3 regions of the Clostridium beijerinckii genome follow, and region 3 is predicted to be linked to each of the others. Evidence: predicted binding sites of a transcription regulator. Region 3 holds the regulator's gene; each other region holds the start of a gene.
What was found. The regulator NrdR, encoded in region 3, represses ribonucleotide reductase genes. The targets are predictions, from matches to a motif close to CACNANATNTNGTG.
Positions count from the first base shown of each region.

Region 1: the regulator NrdR is predicted to act here: its motif matches at 2,748-2,761, upstream of PZA12_RS00385 (anaerobic ribonucleoside triphosphate reductase).
Region 2: the regulator NrdR is predicted to act here: its motif matches at 1,742-1,755, upstream of nrdJ (ribonucleoside-triphosphate reductase, adenosylcobalamin-dependent).

Region 1 is NZ_CP144906.1:83,465-87,859, reverse strand. Features, by position in the region: gene nifV (homocitrate synthase) at 1-17, opposite strand, end outside; gene PZA12_RS00385 (anaerobic ribonucleoside triphosphate reductase) at 622-2,730, opposite strand; gene PZA12_RS00380 (DegV family protein) at 3,191-4,039, shown strand.
Region 2 is NZ_CP144906.1:2,821,011-2,825,405, reverse strand. Features, by position in the region: gene PZA12_RS13070 (Cof-type HAD-IIB family hydrolase) at 1-352, opposite strand, end outside; gene PZA12_RS13065 (4Fe-4S binding protein) at 512-1,360, opposite strand; gene nrdJ (ribonucleoside-triphosphate reductase, adenosylcobalamin-dependent) at 1,875-3,968, shown strand; gene PZA12_RS13055 (sigma-54-dependent transcriptional regulator) at 4,299-4,395, shown strand, end outside.
Region 3 is NZ_CP144906.1:1,339,026-1,343,420, reverse strand. Features, by position in the region: gene PZA12_RS06260 (sensor histidine kinase) at 1-554, opposite strand, end outside; gene PZA12_RS06255 (winged helix-turn-helix domain-containing protein) at 557-1,258, opposite strand; gene pgeF (peptidoglycan editing factor PgeF) at 1,274-2,014, opposite strand; gene nrdR (transcriptional regulator NrdR) at 2,283-2,732, opposite strand; gene PZA12_RS06240 (YlmC/YmxH family sporulation protein) at 2,803-3,072, opposite strand; gene sigG (RNA polymerase sporulation sigma factor SigG) at 3,113-3,886, opposite strand; gene sigE (RNA polymerase sporulation sigma factor SigE) at 3,969-4,395, opposite strand, start outside.

The sequences.
Region 1 (4,395 bases), 1.3 Mb from region 3:
AAATTACTAAGTGCCATTTTAGTCCCCCCATTTATATTATTTTCTTATTACTTAAAGCATATTTTTAATAAATTAACATTTTTACTGTATATTTATAATATCATATATTAATAAATCTATACAAGATTTATTTTATTTTTTTGCAACGAAACAGCTACTCTCCTTCATGTATTTTCAAATTTTAATTGTTTTTAATGAAAATACTCTCAATTATTGCAAGTTTTTTTTTTGATGTTGCAATACATTGATAAATTAACAGTCCATTTTCTTTAACAGATTTACCCAATATATTTAGTATTCATACCAAATAGTTACATTATATTCTCTATTAATTTCATTAATATATTAAAGTTTACTTTTTATGCCTCTATTTTTTAATAATTCTTATAGAAAATATGTTTTTTTGCTTCCTTAATATATAACTTCTGTATTATATAACTCATTCCCCATAAGATTATTTGTTTTATATTGCCTTATAATCCAATATAACATCTGATGAATTAAATATTTAAAAATATATATTGATATATTTTTAAATAAAAAAAGAAGATGAGATTAATAAATCCATCTTCCTTTTCTATATTATAATTTATAAATTAAAAATCTATCATCAGTATACTTTTAGTAATGATGCCCATGTCTCTCAGTATGTGATATTCTATCTTCTCTTTCATGATACTTTCCAGCACCAAATCTTTCATCTAAACTTAAATATCCTGTAACTCTTGATATTCCTTGAATATTCTGACTGCCACATTTAGGACACTTGTTTTCATTGTTTTGAAGATAAGTACCACATTCTCTACAATATCTTATATGGAAATTAATACCCATATAACTGATATTAGTATTTCTATATGCATAATTTATTATATCCATTATTGTTTCTGCATCTGGTGTGTCATCTACTTCAATATAACTTATATGCCCACCATTGCAAAGTTTATGATATGGCGCTTCAATATCAATCTTATCTTTAATAGATATTGGGTATGAAACAGGTACATGATAACTATTTGTGTAATATTCCTTGTCAGTTACTCCTTTTATCAATCCAAATATCTTTTGATCTTGCTTTATAAACTTACCCGAAAGTCCTTCTGCTGGAGTCGCATAACAGCTCCAATTTAACTTATATTCCTCTGTAAGTCTATCACAGTATTGTCTTATATGTTCAACAATCTTTATTCCTAATTTCCTTGCTTCTTCATCTTCACCATGGTGCTTTCCAACTAAAGCTAATAAGGTTTCAGCAACACCTATGAATCCTATTCCCCAAGTTCCTTGCTTTAATATTGGCTCTATAGAATCATCGGGTTTTAATCCTTCTGAACCTTTCATAAGTCCTTGACCTGCGACAAAAGGTAAATCCTTAACTCTTAGATTTTTTAAAATCTCATATCTATGCATTAAAGAATCTTTTGCTAATTCTAATCTTGCATCCAATATACTAAAAAACTTATTTATATCATTTTTAGCCTGCAAGCCTATTCTTGGAAGATTAAGAGTTGTAGGTGCTATATTTCCTCTTCCTTTACAACCAGGTTCACCATTTATATTTTTCATAAGATAAGTTCTACATCCCATTGTAGCTGGAACATAACCTTTATCGTAATATTCTTTATTAAAATCTGCATCGATATTCATAAAAGTTGGATTCATTCTCTTTGCAGCCACTCTACATGCTAGCTTATATAAATAAAAATATTCATCATTTTCTTCTCTATTAACACCTGATTTAACTCTAAAAATTATATTAGGGAAAATTGGTTGTTCACCTTTACCTAATCCTTTTTCATATTCTAAAAGAAAAACTTCGCATACTAATGCTGCATCTGAGCTTGTAGGTAAACCAATATTAATTGAACTAAATGGTACTTGAGATCCTGCTCTAGAATGCATTGTATTAAGGTTATAAACTACACCCTGCATTGCTTGTTGTACCTTTTTTCTTACTTTCTTTTCTACCATAGCTTCTAACTTTTCGTCTGATACACCTAGTTCCAATAATTCTTCTCTAATTTCTTCTCTAGTTGGCTCTACAAATATAGCCATATCATTATCAAAATCTGGATGAGATTGACCACCAAACATATCATTTTGAGTTGATTGTAATAATATACATGATAATTCAGCAGCGGTTTCAATTCTCTTAGGAGCATTAATTGTCCCATATCCAGTATTAAATCCATTTTCTAATATCTCTTTTGTTGGTATATGCAAGCAGTTTACAGTTAAATTATAGCTATCTAAGTCATGATAATATAAGTCTCCATTCTCATGAGCCTTTGCTAAATTCTTTGGCATAGTAGCTAGTGTATTCCACTTATTTGATTCAGATGCTATTCTTAATAACTTAGAGCTGAAGTTATTTCCTACATTTGCATTATCTCTATCAGTTTCAACTCCAATTTGTCTTATAGCTTTCATTAAATCTGATTTTATGTCTCTGACTTTAGTTCTTTCACGTCTGTATGCTGAATAAGCGACTGCTATATCTTTGTGTCCCTCATCTCTTAATGCCTTCTCTACAAAATTTTGTATTTGTTCTACAGTTATAGTCTTTTTATACTCTTCTTCTATATACGTAATCACCTTATGTACGGTATCTAGAACTTGACTTTCTTTTAAATTTAAACCGATTTCACTAGCTGATCCTTTAATTGCTTGAGCTATCTTATCTGAATTAAATTCAACTTCTCTTCCATCGCGTTTCACAACATATAGCATTATTATTCCCTCCATGGCACAATATATAGTATTTTTACTACCGTACTATTATACTGTATTAGGTATTCATTAGCAATACTTCTAATTTTTTATTTTTAAACCACTAGATTTTAATTATCTTAATTTACATCCTATTATCTTTCGATTTATTCATTTTTTACGACTTTTTTATATTTGACTTATTGTAGATAATCTTTATTGTTGTAATTTACTATGATTTCAAGTATTTTTTCATAATAAGCTATAAGAAAATTATTATTATCTGTGTTCTAAAAGCTTAATTGAGTAGAATTTATTTCAAACTATCATGTTATGCAAACCAAACAATTTTATAAATAATGGAATTTATTATTTAAAACTTATAATACAAATTATTTCTTTAAGTAAGCTATAAGAAATGTAATTTTTACAAATAGTGTTATAATTAAACTAAGACTATACATTTCTAGGAGGAACTAATATGGATAAAATAGCATTAATAACTGATAGTGCTTCTGATTTGAATGCAAATTTCGTAATAGAAAATAATATTAAAGTAGTCCCGTTTAAAATTATATTCTCTGATAGAGAGTATATTGATGGAATAGATATAACACCAAAGACTTTATATGAATATTTGCCTAAGGAGATACCTAAAACTTCCTTACCTGGCGTTGAGGATTTTACAGATGCTTTGGAACAGGTAAAAAATGAGGGATATACACATGCAATTATTATAACAATATCAAGTGGCCTTTCTGGCGCTTATAACTCTGCAAGACTTGCATCTGAAAATGTCCCTGAAGTGAAAACTTTGGTATTTGATTCTATGACTTTAACTATGTCAGAAGGAGCTATGGTCATTGAAACTCTAAACCTAATAAAGCAAAGGAAATCCTTTGATGAAATAGTAATGACCTTACCTTCCTTTAGAGATAAGATTGACGTGTTTTTTACAATAGATACATTAGAATACTTAATAAAGGGAGGCCGAGTTGGTAAAGTTGCCGGAACTATAGCGGGTGTACTCAATCTAAAGCCTATTATTACTGTTGGCGATGACGGCATATACCATACGGTTTGTAAGATAAGAGGCATAAAACAGTGTATATCTAAATTAACAAATATATTAACAAATTATCTAGAAAATCATAAATGTAAAGTTTGGGTTTTAGATGGGAATGCACCTGAGAAATCTAAAATGCTTTATGATTCTATAAAAGATCTTCCTAATCTAATTGAATGTACTTTAGGAGGATCAATAGGACCTGCTCTTGGCGTTCATACCGGACCTGGTCTTGTTGGATTTATAGTTGAAAGATTAGATTAATCGAAAAATATATATGTTAACTATTTACTCATAATTAAAGAGCTAAATATTAAAATTCATATTTTTTTATTTAGTTCTTTAATCTTTTACAAGTATACTTACTTTTCTACTTGTAAATAATAATAACAAAGAAATCTTTACTGAAAGGACTGTTTTGTTATTATGAAAGATTTTATATTAGATTCAACATATAAAGATGCTACTATTGTCAATAGAAATGATGATATCTTCACCATTTCATCAAATAAATTACCAAATAACACAATCCCACATCACTCTATAAATTTGATTGCTTCTAGCTCAAATTCACATTCCAATTTAAGTAATAATAACAAATTTAATACATACAATCTAAT
Region 2 (4,395 bases), 1.5 Mb from region 3:
TATATTCATCTTTAATATATGAATATGTTTCTCCTTGCAAGATATATTGAATATTACGCTGCTCAAAATTATACACTAATTCTTTTATAGAGTCCCTTTTAAGAGATTCTTTATATATACATTTTTCCTTAACTTTTACATATGCTCCATTGGTAAGAACAAAGCCATCAAATCCAAAGTTATACAAAGATTCATTCAAAAAGGCATATGGTCTGCCTGTTGCAATAAATACATAATCTCCATTTGCTTGGAGTGAGCGAATTGTTTTTTTTACTCTAGGTCTAATATCTGTTATTCCATTTAAACAGTCCATTAAAGTCCCATCTATGTCAAAAAAAACTGCTTTTTTCATAATTACATCTCCCCCATAGTAATTCATTCTCATTCAATGTACTTTATTATCATTTAATATCATTTTATTTTATTTATTCATCATTGTCAAATCATTTGATTATGTTTTAATAACATAATCATTAAAATAAGATTAAACGAGAATTAACTATAGCAACATCTATATATCTAGTGCGTTCCTTATATGATTAAAACCTAGTCTACTTATTGTCATTCCTAATCTTTCACCTTTGATAGCATTATTTTTATAATACTCAATAACCATTTCTGTAATAGCTTCCAATTCATCAGGCTGGTAAAGTTTTTTAAGACGATTTCCTATTCTTAAATTTCTTCCAAACTTTCCACCTAAATATACTGCAACTCCTTCATTCTCTAACTTCATAGCTTTAAAAGGACATGCTTTGATACATTGCCCACAAGAAATGCATTTATCGTAATCTATTACTGCTTTTTTATGTACCATTGATATCGCGTCAACTTTACAAGTACGCTCGCAAATCTTACATCCTTTGCACATATCTGCCTCAACCTTTGGTTCATTTTGAGCTAAAAAACCCAAATCACTGATTGGAGCTTTTACACAATTATTAGGACATGCTGCTACTCCAATTTTAAATTTACCTGGAAGATCTATTCCTAAAAACTTTCTATCGAGATTTTTAGCTATTTCTTGTGAATCTAATAATCCGAACCTACAAAGTGCTCCTTTGCAAGCAGCTACAGCTACAACCCTTGTACCAGTACCTCCGGTCTTGATTCCTACGCTTAATATCCTTTTCTTAACCTCTGGAATCAAATCTTCTCTAATCCAAGGTATTTCAACACATTGCCGTGTTGTAAATCCCATGTATCCATTTCCATATAATTCAGATATTTCTGCTAGACAAACCATTTCATTAGAACTTAAATTTCCTGCATCTGTCAGTATTCTAAGTGAAAAATATTCTTTTTCTTGTTGCTGCATGAAACCTTCTAATTTTAATGATTCAAGCTCATTTTTAGTCATTGTTTTTTATCTATCCTTTCTGCGCAAGCGGTCTATGTGCTAATCTTACCTAAAAGTAATAATTTATATTATGAAACTTTTGAGCGCAATAAAAAACCTACAGTTATACCTGTAAGTAACTGCATATAGCTTATATTTAGATCTATAGCTAAAGCCGCTTAAAATTTTATATTACTAAATTACAGTATCACGATTTATTATATAAAACCGTGATTGATATCACGTTTATGCAATTACTCATATAATCTCTTTATAAAATCACATTTTTATTTTATAAGTCCTCTTTAAATATACTTAATTAAATTTTCATATTACTTGTTAAAGTCAATCATTATAGCGAATAGGACAACTCTATATATTGTATAAATACTTTTTTACAAATACAACATATTGTATTTTATCATAAAATGATTTAAAATAATGTTATTATAAAACTTGAAGATATTATAATTCAAAAGAATATAAGGATTAGAAAGAAATTATTAGCTTATTAAGTAAAACTGGAGGAATATATATGAGTGAACTATTATCAGAATCATTTTTAAGCAAATACAGAGAAATTAACCATACGCCTTTAAGCAATATTGGCGAATTTGTTTATTTACGAACTTATTCTAGATATTTAAACAATAAAAAAAGAAGAGAAACTTGGTTTGAAACAGTTCTTAGAACAACAGAATATAACATTGAACTTGGTATAGAATTTAAAAAGAAACAGGGATTAAGTATAAATCTACAAGATGAAGTAAAAGAAGCTGAACTGTTATTTGATAATTTATTCAATTTAAGGACCTTTACATCAGGTAGAACTCTTTATATGGGTGGAACTGATATAGTAAAAGAATATCCACTTTCAAATTATAACTGTGCATTTACAATGATTGAGAAATTCCATGATTTTGTAGACATATTCTATCTTCTCATGATTGGGTCAGGTGTCGGTGTTAGAATAGATAAATCTCTAATATCAAAAATGCCTAATATAAGGAGAATATTTCTTGACAGCGAATATAATGAAGATATTCATAAGTTCATGCCAAAAGAATATATGGAAAACACCAAACTTATTTTAGACAAGGTAAATCCATCAGCCGCTAAGATTAAAATTGGTGACAGCAAAGAAGGCTGGTGTAATGCTCTAGAAACTTACTTTAATTTGATTACAAGTCCTGAATATATTGATATTAAGAAAATTACATTTGACTACAGCTATGTAAGGCCTGAGGGTGAAAGATTAAAAAGGTTTGGGGGCAGAGCATCTGGTCATAAATCATTAAAAAGAATGTTTGAAAAAATAAATAAGGTTTGCAGTAATCTTGTTGAAGGGAGATTAAGGTCCATAGATGTGCTTGATATAGCTACCATAATAAGTGAGAATGTAGTTTCTGGTGGAGTTAGGCGTAGTGCAATGATGATAATTTGCGATGAAAATGATGAGGATGTTATAAATGCAAAAAGTAAATTATATACAATAGTCAATGGAAATTGGATTGAAAATTCAGAAGTATCTCATAGGAAAATGAGTAATAATTCTGTTTTATATAAAGAAAAACCATCGCTTAATAAAATAAAGAAAATCCTAGAATCCATAAAAATAAATGGTGAACCTGGTTTTATTAATGGAAGTGAAGCTATGAGAAGAAAAAGTACATTTAAAGGTTGTAACCCATGTGGAGAAATTTTGCTTAATTCACATCAATGCTGCAACCTATCAACTAACAATTTAGCCTCATTCGTAAATGAAGATAATAACCTAGATATTGATAAATTAGAAAAAATAATAAAGCTATCTACTAGAGTGGCTATTAGAATGACCCTAGTAAACGTAGAACTTCCAGATTGGAATAAAATCATGCAAAATGATAGAATCGTTGGAATATCATTAACTGGAATGATGGATATGGTAAATAGAACAAACATGACTTATAAAAATTTAGGTTTATTGCTAAAGCGTTTAAGAGATGTAGTTAGAAGCGAAGGTATTAAATACTGCTCAGAACTTGGAATTTCCATTCCTGAGCTTATGACAACAATTAAGCCTGAAGGATCTCTATCCACACTTCCATGTGTAAGTTCAGGAATACATTATTCACATTCTAATTATTATATTAGAAGAGTTAGGATCTCTACATCTGACCCTCTATATAAAATGATAGAAAAGCTAAAATGCTATCCAATTTATAATGAAAATGGTCAAAGTGATGAAAATTGCACAACAAAAGTTATAGAATTTCCAATCAAAGCTCCTTACGGAAAAACAAAATATGATGTTGGAGCTATAGAACAACTTGAACTTTATAAATTATCAATGATAAATTGGACTGATCACAATACTTCAATTACCGTACATGTAAGAGAAAATGAGTGGAATGATGTTGCCAATTGGCTCTATGAGAATTTTGACTATGTGGTTGGTATAACTTTCCTTCCTCTAACAGACGAAACTTACCCTCTTTTACCTTATGAATCTACAACAAAAGAAGATTATGAGGAACGTATAAAAAATATTAAACCTATAGATTATGAATTATTGGCTGAACTTGATGATGATGACGAACATGAAATAATTGATAAAGAGTGCGCAAATGGAGTTTGTCCAGTAAGGTAATATAATATTTTATATTCTTATATTAAAAGAAACTATTAAGTAATTGAACGAAGCCAGTGTTTTTATAGCGCTGGCTTCGTTCAATCATAAACATAAACTTATATTTTATAGATAACTGCCTTTTTCGGTATCTATATATTATAGGTTCCTACAATGAGAGCCGGACTTATATGTATATCAGAGGAAATTGAATACATATTTGCTCCATATATATGTTGCCATTAAGTGTCTGGATCTCCAGACTTTTAAATATATCAAATATATGTAATTAATTAATTTATATATTTGATATAATAGTATAATAAATTAATTAATGGAGTAAATAAAATTATGAAAGCAAAAATACTTTTTTTAGCGCCCTACTTTGGCTTAAAAGAAATCGCAATGTCAGTTTCATCTGAATATAAGGATTTTCAAATTGATGTGT
Region 3 (4,395 bases):
TCAACAATTTTTTTTACTAGTCTTAATGATAAAAATAAAGAAAATGGCATAACCACAAGCAATATTCCTAAACAATACTTAATATTTTCTTTGAGCAGTATTGTAACAGAATTTATACTTACAGAGCTTCTAATTACAAAGTTATTATTAAGCCTAGTTGCATAATATATTAAATAAGACTTAATCGTCTCGCTATATCTCTTTGAATAACCTTCACCAGTTTCCATTGCTTTCTTAACTTCTTCTCTGTCCTTATGATTTTCATCACTTTTCTGTTCATTATCATATAATACAACTCCATCATTATCTATAAGAGTAAACCTTACGTCTATACTATTTATTTTTGTATTATTTAATGCTTTTAATTCCTCATAATCATTTCTGCTGATATCAGTAACATCATTAAGTTCAGAAATTAGTGAATTTATATTTCTAAGTTGTTCTTTTGTATTTTTAATTTGCTCTAAATTTATTATTGTAATAAAAGAAGATGCTACAATTAATAGTGCAAATAGCACTGTTATAATAACTGAAGTTAATATTTTGTTTTTCATTTTTACTCAGCTGGGTTAAATCTATAACCTACTCCTCTTATAGTTTCGATAAATCTCGGATTTTTATCATCTTCTTCTATCTTCTTTCTAAGATATCTTATATGAACATCTACAGTTCTTGTTTCTCCTATATACTCATAACCCCAAATCTTATCTAATAAGGTTTCCCTTTTGAGTATTCTTCCTTTATTTTTTATTAGTATTTGTAAAAGTTCAAATTCTTTTAAAGTTAAATCAACCTTTCTGTCATTCACATATACCTCATGACGTTCAAAGTCTACTTTAAGATTTTCTGAATTATAAACATCATCTTCTGCCTCATTAAATGAGCTTGTTCTTCTTAAAACTGCCTTTACTCTTGCAAGTAATTCCCTGACGGAAAATGGTTTTGTTATATAATCGTCAGCTCCAAGTTCTAGCCCAAGTATCTTATCAAGTTCTTCGCCTTTAGCTGTTAACATTATTATTGATGTTTTTTTCATTTCAGAATCTCTCTTTATTTCCTTACAAACATCAAATCCATCCATACCTGGCAGCATTAAATCAAGCAATAACAAGCTCGGCTTTTCAGCTTTAGCTATTTTTACTGCATCAATACCATTATTAGCACTTAAAACCTCATACCCAGCATTAACTAAATTGAAATGTAGCAATTCAACTATATGTTCTTCATCATCTACAATTAAAATTTTTTCATTAGCCATATTCCATCTTCCCCCTTAACGTGAAATAATAAAAGAAAACATTCTACCATAGGAACCCTGAGATTTTCTGTATGAATGCAATTTAATATCACTACTACAATAAGTACATAAATCTAAACTATTTATATTACTCTCATTTATTCCAGCTTTCCTTAAATCGTCTATTATGCACGCTTCAAGGTTAAGATTATTTCCATTAAATAGCTCTTTTTCATTTATTGTATCTTTCTTTTCAATAAACTTCTGCTTTAAATCTTCTGAAACTTCATAACAACATTTTCTAATATGTGGTCCTATATAAGCCTTAATATTTCTTTCATCAGACCCAAATTCATTTCTCATTTTATTGATTGTTCTTAATGTAATAGACTCAAAAGTACCTCTCCATCCACTGTGTATAGCAGCTGTAACCTCTTTTTCTTCATCTACCAATATAATTGGTACACAATCAGCAGTAAAAACCCCAATAATAACATTTTTTTCGTTTGTTATTATTGCATCGCCCTCTTCATCAATAATATTTTTCCCATTACCTTGATATTTTAATATTCTATCACTATGAATTTGCTTTATATATATTATATCATCTGCATTAAATTCTTTTTTTAATGAATTTAATTCTCTAACTCCCTCTTCTGTATTTCTATTGAAACTTCTTCCTTTTTCTGCATTTGTGAAGACAATTTCAAAATTTTTATCCTCCATTATTGTAAAATCATCTTTAATTTCTAAGTCTTTCAACTCTAATGTATTCACTCTAATCCTCCAATAAATTAATACTTTTTAATAAGGCATATGAAAATAAATAAAAGTCGCAAAACCACCATAAAATATTCTTATATATAGCATAGCTACTTTTTATAAGAATAAAATGATTGTACTCTTTAATTCATTTAAATTCTTTACTTAATATTAACATTTTATTAGCTGCTTGACATCTTTATTAACTGAAGTTTAACTTATATCTAACATTTTTAATTATAAAAAGGACATTGAAAACTTTTCAACATCCTTAATTATGTGATTATGTTCTAAGATTTTTTATTTCTTCTAGGAAAGTATCTATATCCTTAAATTGTCTATAAACTGACGCGAATCTTACATATGATATTTCATCTAACTCTTTCAATCTAGCCATAACCATTTCCCCTATTTCATTTGATGGGATTTCAGTGAGCATACTATTAGATATTGTTTTTTCTATATCATATGCTATTTCTTCGATTTGCTTTCTAGATATGGGTCTTTTTTGACATGCAATAATTAATCCATTAATTATTTTTTCTTTGTTGAAATTTTCTCTAGTTAAATCTTTTTTAATTACTAGGATTGGAAAATCCTCTATTTTTTCATATGTAGTATAACGCTTATTACATTTTAAACATTCTCGTCTTCTTCTAATTGTTGTATTGTCATCTGTTGACCTTGAATCAACAACCTTACTTTCTTCAAATCCGCAAAATGGACATTTCATACTTTCATTCACCTCTTTGCTTTCGTATATCAAAACCTATACTTATTATAACTATATTTTTGAAATATGGCTATACATTGTTTGCATTTACTTTATCTTTATCTTTTGCCTTCACCAATATAACATCTGTTCCTATTTTTACTATATCGCTCCACAAAATCTCTTTTTCATCTTCTTTTGCAAACCATGATTTTATTTCTCCTGGTAATATTAACGCAACTATTTTATTTTCATCGCAGTCTATTTTAAAATCTTTTATAAACCCGATTTTAGTTCCTGTTAATATATCTATAACTTCCATACTTCTCATAGCATTGAGTGAATGTAATTCAAGTTCCATAATTATCCCCCACCATTATAATATTATTAAACTCTCATTCTTATACGTGTTTTCTCATATGCTTTAGTGCTGTTTTTTCTAATCTTGAAACTTGTGCTTGGGAAATTCCAATTTCATCTGCAACTTCCATTTGAGTTCTTCCATTGAAAAATCTTAAATTTAATATAAGTTTCTCTCTATCAGTAAGTTTCTTCATTGCTTCTTTTATAGAGATGTTTTCAAGCCAATGCTCATCTGTATCTTTAGCGTCACTTATTTGATCCATTACATATATGGCATCTCCTCCATCATGATAAATTGGCTCATATAATGATACTGGATCTTGTATTGCATCTAACGCAAATACAACTTCTTCTCTTGGCAATTCAAGTTCTTTTGCAATTTGAGATATAGTAGGCTCTTTATTATTGTCTTTTATAAATTTTTCTCTCATAATAAGAGCTTTATAAGCTATATCTCTTAAAGATCTACTTACCCTAATAGAATTATTATCTCTTAGGTATCTTCTAATTTCCCCAATTATCATAGGAACTGCATAAGTTGAAAATTTAACATTTTGAGACAAATCAAAATTATCTATTGATTTCATTAAGCCTATGCAGCCCACTTGGAATAAGTCATCGATATTTTCTCCTCTATTATTAAACCGTTGAATAACACTAAGTACTAATCTCAAATTTCCCTTTATAAATGTTTCTCTTGCGTTCTTATCTCCAGCTTTCATTTGTAAAAAAAGTTGCTTTTTTTCTTTTTCTTTAAGTATAGGGAGTTTTGAAGTATTAACGCCACATATTTCTACTTTGTTAATTATCACAAGTATTCACCCCTTCGAAAGTAATAATCCATTGCATTAAACATTATCTCCGATAGGCAATACTTTTATACTTGAAGACAAGCTAAATCATTCTACTTATTTCTTTTTTCAATCTTTTAATTATCTTTTTCTCTAATCTAGAAATGTAAGATTGTGAGATTCCAAGCATATCCGCGACCTCTTTTTGCGTCTTTTCTCTTGTTCCATTTAAACCAAATCTAAGTCTTACTATTTCTTTTTCTCTATCATTTAAGCTCTTTAATGCCATGACTAATAACTGCTTATCTACTTCATCTTCTATCAAATTATAAACAGTATCGTTTTCAGTTCCTAATATATCTGATAACAGAAGTTCATTTCCATCCCAGTCAATATTAAGAGGTTCATAAAATGATATTTCAGCTTTTATCTTGCTATTTCTCCTTAAATACATAAGTATTTCATTTTCTATACATCTAGAAGCATAAGTTGCAAGCTTTATCTTTTTCTCTGGATTAAAAGTATTTACT